DNA from 4 places in the Streptomyces sp. Wb2n-11 genome. Region 2 is predicted to be linked to each of the others. Evidence: riboswitches for the same ligand, from Rfam matches in the RefSeq annotation. Region 2 holds a riboswitch; each other region holds the start of a gene.
The links. A riboswitch is a leader RNA that binds a small molecule or an ion and turns the genes downstream of it on or off. The one in region 2 is predicted to bind cyclic di-AMP.

Region 1 (2,192 bases), 4.5 Mb from region 2:
AACCAGCCGCCCAGGGAGCTCAGGTCCTCGCCCTCGCCCCGGCGGGCCCGCTCCTGGCCGAGCCTGACCAGGCCGCGCAACACCTTGAGGTGCGCCTCGGTGCGCCTCTGGGCTGCGCGGGCCGCCCCCAGCGGCTCCAGCAGCATCCTGACCTCCAGGAGGTCCGCGGCCTCCTGCTCGGTGGGTTCGGCCACGCAGGCGCCCGCGTGCCGGCGGGTGGTGACGAACCCCTCGGACTCCAGCGTGCGCAGGGCCTCCCGCACCGGGACGCGTGAGACGCCGTAACGGCGCGCCAGCAGCTCTTCGGTGAGCCGGCTGCCCCGCTCGAAGACGCCGGAGACGATGTCGTCACGGATCGCCGTGCATACCGATTGCGCGGGAACGCGCATGAGCGGACCTCCGCCTCGTCTCCCGCGAAACGCGGTCGATTGACACCTGTTCGGCGACTCTATTGCAGCGGTGCGCAATTTCCGACGGGCGGCGGGAATTCATGGATATCTTTTGGCCAACGCCGAAGGCCCCGGCGGGAAGCCGGGGCCTTCCGGAAAACCGGGGTGCGTCAGACGTTCACGCCGTGCGCGCGCAGGTACGCGACCGGGTCCATGTCGGAGCCGTACTCGGGAGACGTACGGGCCTCGAAGTGCAGGTGCGGGCCCGTCGAGTTGCCGGTCGAACCCGAGAGGCCTATCTGCTGGCCCGGGGCGACGGCCTGGCCGACGGAGACGCCGATGGACGACAGGTGGCCGTACTGCGTGTAGGTGCCGTCGTTCATCCTGACGACGACGTTGTTGCCGTACGCCCCGCCCCAGCCGGCCTCGACGACGGTGCCCGCACCGACGGCCACGACGGAACTGCCGGACGCGGCGCGGAAGTCGATGCCGGAGTGGCTGCCGGAGGACCAGAGCGAGCCGCCGCTCCGGTAGCCGGTGGTCACGACGGAACCGGCGACCGGAAGGGTGTAGGCCGTGAGGCGCTCACGCTCCGCCGCACGGGCGGCGCGCTCCTCGGCCTCGCGTTCCTCGCGCTCCTTCTCGGCCCTGGCTTCCGCCTTGCGCCTGGCCTCCGCCTTGCGCTCCGCCTCCGCCTTGCGCTCCGCCTCGGCCCTGCGCTCGGCCTCCGCCTTGTCGGCGGCGTGCTGCTGCGCCTCGGCCTGGGCGGCGACCTGGGCGGCGAGGGAGTCGCCGATGACGAGGGCCTGGGTCAGGCCGGTCGTCCCGGCGGAGTGGGCCGCGTCGGCGCCGGCGCCGGCGGCGAGGGCCGGAGAGGCCAGGCTCCCGATGGCACCGGTCGTCGCGAGGGTGGCCACGCCCGCGAGGTTCGCGCTCCTGCGCGTCAGACGGCCCGGACGGCCCGGACGACGGTGCTTCCCGGTGGCACGGGTGAACGCCATGAAGTGGCTGGTCCTTTCCTTCCTTCTCGCCTACCGGGTTAGCTGACGGGTTCGGAGCAGGAAGGTCTCCTACGGACCCCTCTCCGTACGCACGGAAGGACGTCCGATTCACCCCAGGGACGGTTTGGGTCCCCGGCTCCCCAGGCTCGCGCCTGACGGGGACTCGGCGATGACTGTCCGGTGCCGCGGATGCGGCTCACTGCTGACGGACAGCCGGACCGACGCTAAACGGGAGATCTTTCAATCACCAAAAAGACATCGCACTTTGTAACGCACCCCACAGACCAGAAAGGCAACCTCCACAACAAAACGGACATACCCAAAGGACCCCGGCAGCTTGTCGGCCACCGGGGTCCCTCTACCTCCCGTTTTGAGGGAGTTGCGCCATCGGCTCGGACGGGCGGACCGTCAGCCGGCGACCACCGTCACGTCACCGATGCCGAGCGCCCTGACGGGCTCCTCGATCCGCGACGCGTCCCCGACGAGGACCGTGACCAGGCGGTCCTCGGGGAAGGCGCTGACGACCGCCGCGGTGGCCTCCACCGTGCCCGTCTCGGCGAGGCGGGCGTACAGCTGGGCCTGGAAGTCGTCCGGCAGGTGCTGCTCGACCTGGTCGGCGAGCGTGCCGGCGACGGCGGCCGCCGTCTCGTACTTGAGCGGTGCGACACCCACCAGGTTCTGCACGGCGACGTCGCGCTCGGTGTCGGTGAGGCCCTCGGCCGCGAGGGTGCGCAGCACCTTCCACAGGTCTTCGAGCGCCGGACCCGTGGACTCCGTGTCCACCGAACCACTGATCGCCAGC
Region 2 (2,192 bases):
CGTACGCGAAACTGCTCGCGGAGCGGATCGTCTTCCTGGGAACGGCCGTCGACGACGCCGCGGCCAACGACGTGACGGCGCAGTTCATGTACCTCGAACACGCCGCCCCCGACCGGACCATCTCGCTCTACATCAACTCCCCCGGCGGCTCGCACACCGCGATGTCCGCGATCTACGACACCATCCAGTTCGTGTGCTGCGACGTGGAGACGATCTGCCTGGGCCAGGCCGCCGCCTCCGCCGCCGTACTGCTCGCGGCCGGCACGCCGGGCAAGCGCCTCGCCCTGCCGGGCGCCCGGATGCTGCTCAGCCAGCCGTCCACCGACCGGCCCGTACGCGGCCGGCCTTCGGACCTGGAGATCGAGGCGCGGGAGCTGACGCGCATGCGGCAGACGCTCACTCAACTGCTCGCACTGCACACCGGCCAGAGCGCGGAGCGCGTCGACGACGACATCGAGCGCGACAAGGTGCTCACGGCCGAGGCCGCGATGGCGTACGGCCTGGTGGACCACGTCGTGCAGAGCCGCAAGGCCGCGCCCGCCTCCCCGGCTCCGAGGTGAACCCGCGCATGCTGCCGCCCGAACTGCCGCCGCTGCCCGCACTGACGCGCGCCGAGTGCGAGTTCGTCGACCGCTATCTCGAAGTGCTCGATCTGATGGGACGGATCAACCCCGCACGCGGCACCGACACCTATGGCGCGCTGCGGGCCGCCCAGGCGCTCGCCGGGAAGGCCGCCGGACTGCGGGACGCTCTCGCCCTGATGCACGAGCGGGGCGAGACGCGCGTGCACGCCGCCACGCTCACGCGGGCCCTGCGCGTGCTCGACGGGGAGCGGCGGGCGGACCGGGTCACCCTGCCAGCCGCGTCCGCGAGTTGAGGAACACGCGGTCGGCTCCCCCCATTGGCGTACGAGAGGAACTCACTCAAAAGGCGTAGGAAATACCTGAACAGCGGTATGACCCCGCTTGCGCAACACACCTGCACGTTTGGCGGAATTGGACATTCCGCCGCTGGTACGGCGGTCGTCGGACACCGGCGCCCGGTGCCGAAAACACCCCTGTCCACCCGAACGGGTCAGCGGTGATCAGCCTCACAAAATGCCGTTTCGGCTCGGAAATCCGGCCGTTCATGAGTCAAGATCCCTGGGACGACAAGCCCCCGCCACCGCGGCGGGGCGGTCCGGGCGGACGCTGAGTCCTGCCGCCGCTCCGGATGACTGGTCGACAGGAGTGCATCGGCAGGAGTGGAGGACCCAAGCAGTACGGGGTGGCCGGAGACGGTCGTCCCTCGGGGTGAAGCCGCACACCGCGGCCGGGCATCTTCGCCTGTCCGAACCCGACAGGTCATCCTTCACAGGCGGCTGACGAAGGGTTGCGCATGACCGCGCACAAGAATGTTCCGTCCGTGCTGTCCCGGGCCGGAGCCGCTTCGGCTCTCACCCTCGCCGCGATCGGCGCCACGATGCTGGCGCCCGGTGCCGTCACCGAGGCGCAGGCCGCATCGCATTCGACGAAGGCGCTCAACGTCGCCGCGTCGAAGAAGGGGGCCCCGTACAAGTACGGGGCGGCGGGCCCGAGCCGGTTCGACTGCTCAGGGCTGACGCTCTATTCGTACAAGAAGGCCGGCAAGAGCCTGCCACGCACCGCCCAGTCCCAGTACAACAAGACCCGGCACATCTCCGCCTCCAGCCGTCAGCGCGGAGACCTGGTCTTCTTCCACTCCGGGCGGAACGTCTACCACGTGGGCATCTACGCCGGGAGCGGCAAGATCTGGCACTCGCCCAAGTCCGGCTCCGTGGTGAAGCTGGAGAAGATCTGGTCCAAGAGCGTCTGGTACGGCCGCGTGCGCTGATATTTCCCTGCCGGCTGCCGGCTGCCGGTCCGGGGAGATACGTTCCCTACCAGGACCTTCCTGAATCCGGTACGTCACACCACCTTCGACGCCCACGACCCGTACGCGATCGCCGAGTTCTGGTCCCGCCTGACCGGTTACAAGCTGCTGGACGAGCCGGGTGACGACGAGGTGCTGATCGATCCGGAGCGGCCCGGTGTGCCCGGACTGCTGTTCATACGGGTTCCCGGGGACGAGGCCGGCAAGAAGCGCGTTCACCTCGACATCCAGCCGCCGCACGGTACGCGGGATGCCGAGGTGGAGCGGCTCGGCGCGCTCGGTGCGCGGATCGTCGACGACCG
Region 3 (2,192 bases), 5.5 Mb from region 2:
TCCGGCTGGGGCTCGGTGTGGTCCACCTCACCCGCATGTTCCGCCATGCCCCGAGACCCGCCGCCGGAGATGTCGTTCACCGAGGCGGAGGGCCGCCCTGCGAGGGGAGGGGGACCGCGAGGTCGGGAACGCGGCGTAGAAGGCCCGTGCGCGGCCGCTGCGGCCGCTCGACGGGAACCTCCCGGCTCACGGGCCCGGACGGACAACGCCGACGGCCCCGCTCCGCCGCCTGAACGGCTGGGGGAGCGGGGCCGAGGACGCGGGCCTTCTAGTAGGGGCCGTTCACATTGTCGATCGAGCCGTACCGGTCGGCGGCGTAGTTGCACGCGGCGGTGATATTGGCGACCGGGTCGTAACTGTCCGTCGACGTACCGGGCACGTGATAGGCCTGGAACGTCGGCTGGATCACCTGGAGAAGGCCCTTGGACGGAGTGCCGGCGACAGCGTTGGAGTCCCAGTTGTTGATGGCCCGCGGGTTGCCCGAGGACTCACGCATGATGTTCCTGTGAATTCCCTCATACGTGCCGGGAATACCGTGCTTGGCCATGACGGCCAGCGATTCCTTGATCCAGCCGTCGAGGTCGTTGGAATAGGACGCGGTTTCCACGGCGGGGGCGTCGCTTTCGGCGGCCGGTGCGGTCTTCCGCTCGGAACGGTCGGCCCGCTCGGAGGACGCCGGCGTCTCGGCCTCGGCCTCGGTCTTGGCCTCGGCCCCCCTGGCGATCGTCAGCTCGAGGCCGGGACGGATCAGCGAGGGGTTGGCGCCGACGGCCTCCCGGTTGTCCTGGTACAGCTTCTTCCAGCCGCCGGCCACGGAGTGGTCACCGGCGATCTTGGAGAGCGAGTCGCCCGACATCACGGCGTAGATGACGGAGTCGGCCTTCTCGGCAGCGGCGGCCTGCGGCGCCGCGCCGGCGGAGGTCGCGCCGATGAGCGGGAGGACGAGTGCGGCGCCTCCCGTACCCGCGGCGATGAAGCCCCGAGTGAGTGAGCCGTACCTGGAACGACGGTGCTTACCCTTTGCGGGCATGGTGATTTCCTCTCCGTCGCCTGCGAGGTGAGCTGTCGGGTTCGGGCTGGAGATGCCCGGCCGCATGTGAATGCGACTTCACCCCAAGCCGTTCCGGAATTCCGGATCGGCGGCTTACCTGGGTCCCCCGCTCCTGCCGTACGTGAGTAGGTGTGGTTTCCGGACGGCGGCAGGATTCGGCGGTCCACCCGGATTGACGGTGACCGTAAGCGAGAGAGGCCGGGCGGAACAAGCTCTGAAATTGCTCCGCAAGATCCATGTCGCGGTTCCGGACGGAGGAAATTCCGTCGCGCGCCTTGAGTGAGAACTCAACTTTCTTTCTGTGGGCCGGAACTGTGCCCTCCGCCGCTTCGATCATGCCGTCGAGGGCCGTGACTCATATCACTTGGGATGCACCGCCGGTCAGGAGCGGGCACGCAACCGCCTCTGCATGCATACGACATGGCATGTCATGGGGGTATTTAGTCCGATATGGAAATGCGGAGGTTCGAGGCCCTTTCCGGTCGGCTCCAGCCGTTACGGCCCTCCCGTGTACGCGGGAAAGCGTGGGCGGTGGGCCGGAGGGCACCGTCGCCAGATGTATGCCGACCGGCTTCCCCGGCCGGGGGCAGCGGGCCGGGCGTCGACGCCCTGATGCCTCGACGCCTCGACGCCCTGATGCCTCGACGCCTCGACGTCTGGACGGGGAGACGCGGCGGTCCGTGCGCAACACCGGCTCCGACTCGCCCAGTTCGGCTGCCGCCGCCTCGAAGTGGACCGGCTTCCAGCCGGTCCACGCCTTGACGCGTCCCTCCAACAGGTGCGGCGCCGAGCGCGCGGGGGTGCCGCACCCAGCCCGGTGCCCGGCCGCTGTCGGCGGCCAGATGCTCCCCGAGTGCGGCGAAGCCGTCGCTCGGCAGCAGCCGCAGGTCCGCCGCGGCGATCAACCCGGAAGGACTGGGCAGTCACGGGGAGGGGAGCGGGGAGTCGAGGCAGGCGTCCAGAGGCTCCAGCAACGGATCGTCAGGTCCCTTGAGCACGGCGGGATTCCCTTCGGTGCAGGCGATTCGGTGCTGGCGAGGTGGCAGTCCCGCGGCCACTCCTTGCCGGCCTCGTCCGCCTGCACGCGCTCGGTCGTGCGGGCACGCCCGCACCGGGCGGCGGCCGACGCCTCAGCTCCTCC
Region 4 (2,192 bases), 2.0 Mb from region 2:
GCCGGCTCGAAGGCCGACGCGCCGGCCGGGACGCCGGAGAGTTCCACGGCTCCGGAGGCTTCCTCGGACGGAAAGGCGGCCGGGGCCGAGAAGTCCGCCGGGTCGACGGCGGCTCCGTCGGCCGACGCCGCCGACGCCGCCGACGCCGCCGACGCCGCGGAGGCCACCGCCGACGCCGAGACGTCCGGCGCGCCCGCCCGTGAAACCGCTGGGGCCACTCCTGGGAGGAGCGCCTCCCCGGGCAAGCATCGCGGCGAAAAGGCCCGGGAGGACACGGACGCCGTAACGGGCGACTCGGGCATCGAGCGCGAATCGGGCCGTCACGCCTCGCGAGGTGACGGACCGACACGCGACGCGGTCGGCACGGCCGGTGAGCGGGAAGCGGAAGAAGCGGGACCGGACAGGGGCGCGGACGCAGGTGCGGACAAGGGTTACACCGTCCGCACCGGCGACAGCCTCTGGGCCATCGCGGACGCGCACGACGTGCGCGGCGGCTGGCCGGCGCTCTACGCCGCGAACGAGAAGACCGTCGGGTCCGATCCGGACCTCATCGTCCCTGGCCAAAGCCTCGATCTGAACTGAAAACGGGGACAGTTCGGGCCGCTATGTCCGTATTGGAGACAGTGAGACATGGATCTCTTTGCCTCATATCACGCGGCTGGCCCGAACGGTCCGTCAGTCTCGCCCCTGACCTGCGCAGATGGGGATCAGGTGGGGGTGGGAACGGGCGATATTTCCGTGATGCTCCTCTTTGAACATCGAGGGCTCATGTGTTTACGGTCGAACCGCTCGCCATCGCGGGCCCCGTCGACCGTCACGCCGAATCCTGCCGTCGGTCGGGGAACCGACGCGTAAAGCGCCGTAGGCAGGAGCGGGGGACCCAGGTAGGCGCCGGGCCCGGACGTCGGAAGACGGACGGAACCGGCTTGGGGTTAAGGCGCGCGACGCAGGTCGCGCGGCCGGGCACTCATTGGCCCGAACCCGACAGCTCACCTCGTAGGCGTCGGTGAGGAGATGTCGCATGCTGTTTTCCGGCAAGGCCAAGCACCGTCGTCCGTCGAAGGCCGCTCGTATCGCCACGTTCGCCGGCATCACCGGCGCCGCTGTCGCCGTCCCGCTGATGGGCGCGACGTCGGCCTCCGCCGCCTCCGTCGAGACCTGGGACGCTGTCGCCCAGTGCGAGTCCGGCGGCAACTGGTCCATCAACACGGGCAACGGTTACTACGGCGGCCTGCAGTTCTCCGCGTCCAGCTGGGCCGCCGCCGGCGGTACGCAGTACGCCCCCACCGCGGACAAGGCCTCCAAGGCCCAGCAGATAGCCACCGCCGAGAAGCTCCTCGACATGCAGGGCCCGGGTGCCTGGGCCTGCGCCGGCGCCGGCGGTCTGACCAACGACGGCGTCGACCCGGGTGTCGACACCTCCGGCTCCTCGCAGCAGCAGGCGCAGCCGCAGAAGGCCGCGCCCCAGCCGCAGCGGACGCAGGAGCAGGCCGCCCCGCGCGCCGCCGAGCAGCCCGCCTCGCGCAGCGAGGTCCGCTCCGCGCCGAAGGCCGAGACCGCGAAGCCCGCCGCCCCGAAGGTCATCGAGAAGGGCGACGGCGAGTACAAGGTCAAGTCCGGCGACACCCTCGGCAAGATCGCCGAAGCGAAGAAGGTCAAGGGCGGCTGGGAGAAGCTCTTCGAGCTGAACAAGGACATCGTCGACGACGCCGATGTCATCTACGCGGGCCAGCAGCTGCACCTCAGCTGACCCGCTTCCCCCGAAGCACCCCGGTCCGGCGCGCTTCCCCCGTGCGCGCCGGGCCGGGGTTTCCCCTTACTGATGAGTAGAGCGGAACGCTGTTCCGCACATCCAAGAGTTACGTCCGCTGTTGCGGGTATTCGGGCCTCTTCTTGTCCCAGGGGGCGGGCGAACGGCCGATCGACGCCCCCGGTCCGGTTAGGCTCTTGTCGCAAGGCCAAAGTGACCCTGCACCCCATAGCGTCACATCCCAGAAGGAGATGCTCGTGCCGTCCATCGACGTCGTCGTAGCCCGGGAAATCCTGGACTCCCGAGGCAATCCCACGGTCGAGGTCGAGGTCGGCCTCGACGACGGCAGCACCGGTCGTGCTGCCGTTCCGTCCGGTGCCTCCACCGGAGCGTTCGAGGCCATTGAGCTTCGCGACGGTGACCCGAACCGCTACCAGGGCAA

Region 1: another riboswitch for cyclic di-AMP. It lies ahead of BN1555_RS07400 (M23 family metallopeptidase); the one in region 2 lies ahead of BN1555_RS28440 (C40 family peptidase).
Region 3: another riboswitch for cyclic di-AMP. It lies ahead of BN1555_RS03040 (transglycosylase SLT domain-containing protein); the one in region 2 lies ahead of BN1555_RS28440 (C40 family peptidase).
Region 4: another riboswitch for cyclic di-AMP. It lies ahead of BN1555_RS19165 (LysM peptidoglycan-binding domain-containing protein); the one in region 2 lies ahead of BN1555_RS28440 (C40 family peptidase).

What each region holds. Positions count from the first base shown of each region.
Region 1 covers NZ_CVPB01000001.1:1,674,829-1,677,020, forward strand. The annotation lists gene BN1555_RS07395 (GntR family transcriptional regulator) at 1-389, opposite strand, end outside; gene BN1555_RS07400 (M23 family metallopeptidase) at 560-1,390, opposite strand; cyclic di-AMP (ydaO/yuaA leader) riboswitch at 1,403-1,569, opposite strand; gene BN1555_RS07405 (M16 family metallopeptidase) at 1,799-2,192, opposite strand, start outside.
Region 2 covers NZ_CVPB01000001.1:6,222,167-6,224,358, reverse strand. The annotation lists gene BN1555_RS28450 (ATP-dependent Clp protease proteolytic subunit) at 1-560, shown strand, start outside; gene BN1555_RS28445 (hypothetical protein) at 569-877, shown strand; cyclic di-AMP (ydaO/yuaA leader) riboswitch at 1,192-1,374, shown strand; gene BN1555_RS28440 (C40 family peptidase) at 1,378-1,851, shown strand; gene BN1555_RS28435 (VOC family protein) at 1,912-2,192, shown strand, end outside.
Region 3 covers NZ_CVPB01000001.1:690,617-692,808, reverse strand. The annotation lists gene BN1555_RS03040 (transglycosylase SLT domain-containing protein) at 269-1,030, opposite strand; cyclic di-AMP (ydaO/yuaA leader) riboswitch at 1,033-1,193, opposite strand.
Region 4 covers NZ_CVPB01000001.1:4,206,305-4,208,496, forward strand. The annotation lists gene BN1555_RS19160 (LysM peptidoglycan-binding domain-containing protein) at 1-582, shown strand, start outside; cyclic di-AMP (ydaO/yuaA leader) riboswitch at 848-1,018, shown strand; gene BN1555_RS19165 (LysM peptidoglycan-binding domain-containing protein) at 1,022-1,750, shown strand; gene eno (phosphopyruvate hydratase) at 2,008-2,192, shown strand, end outside.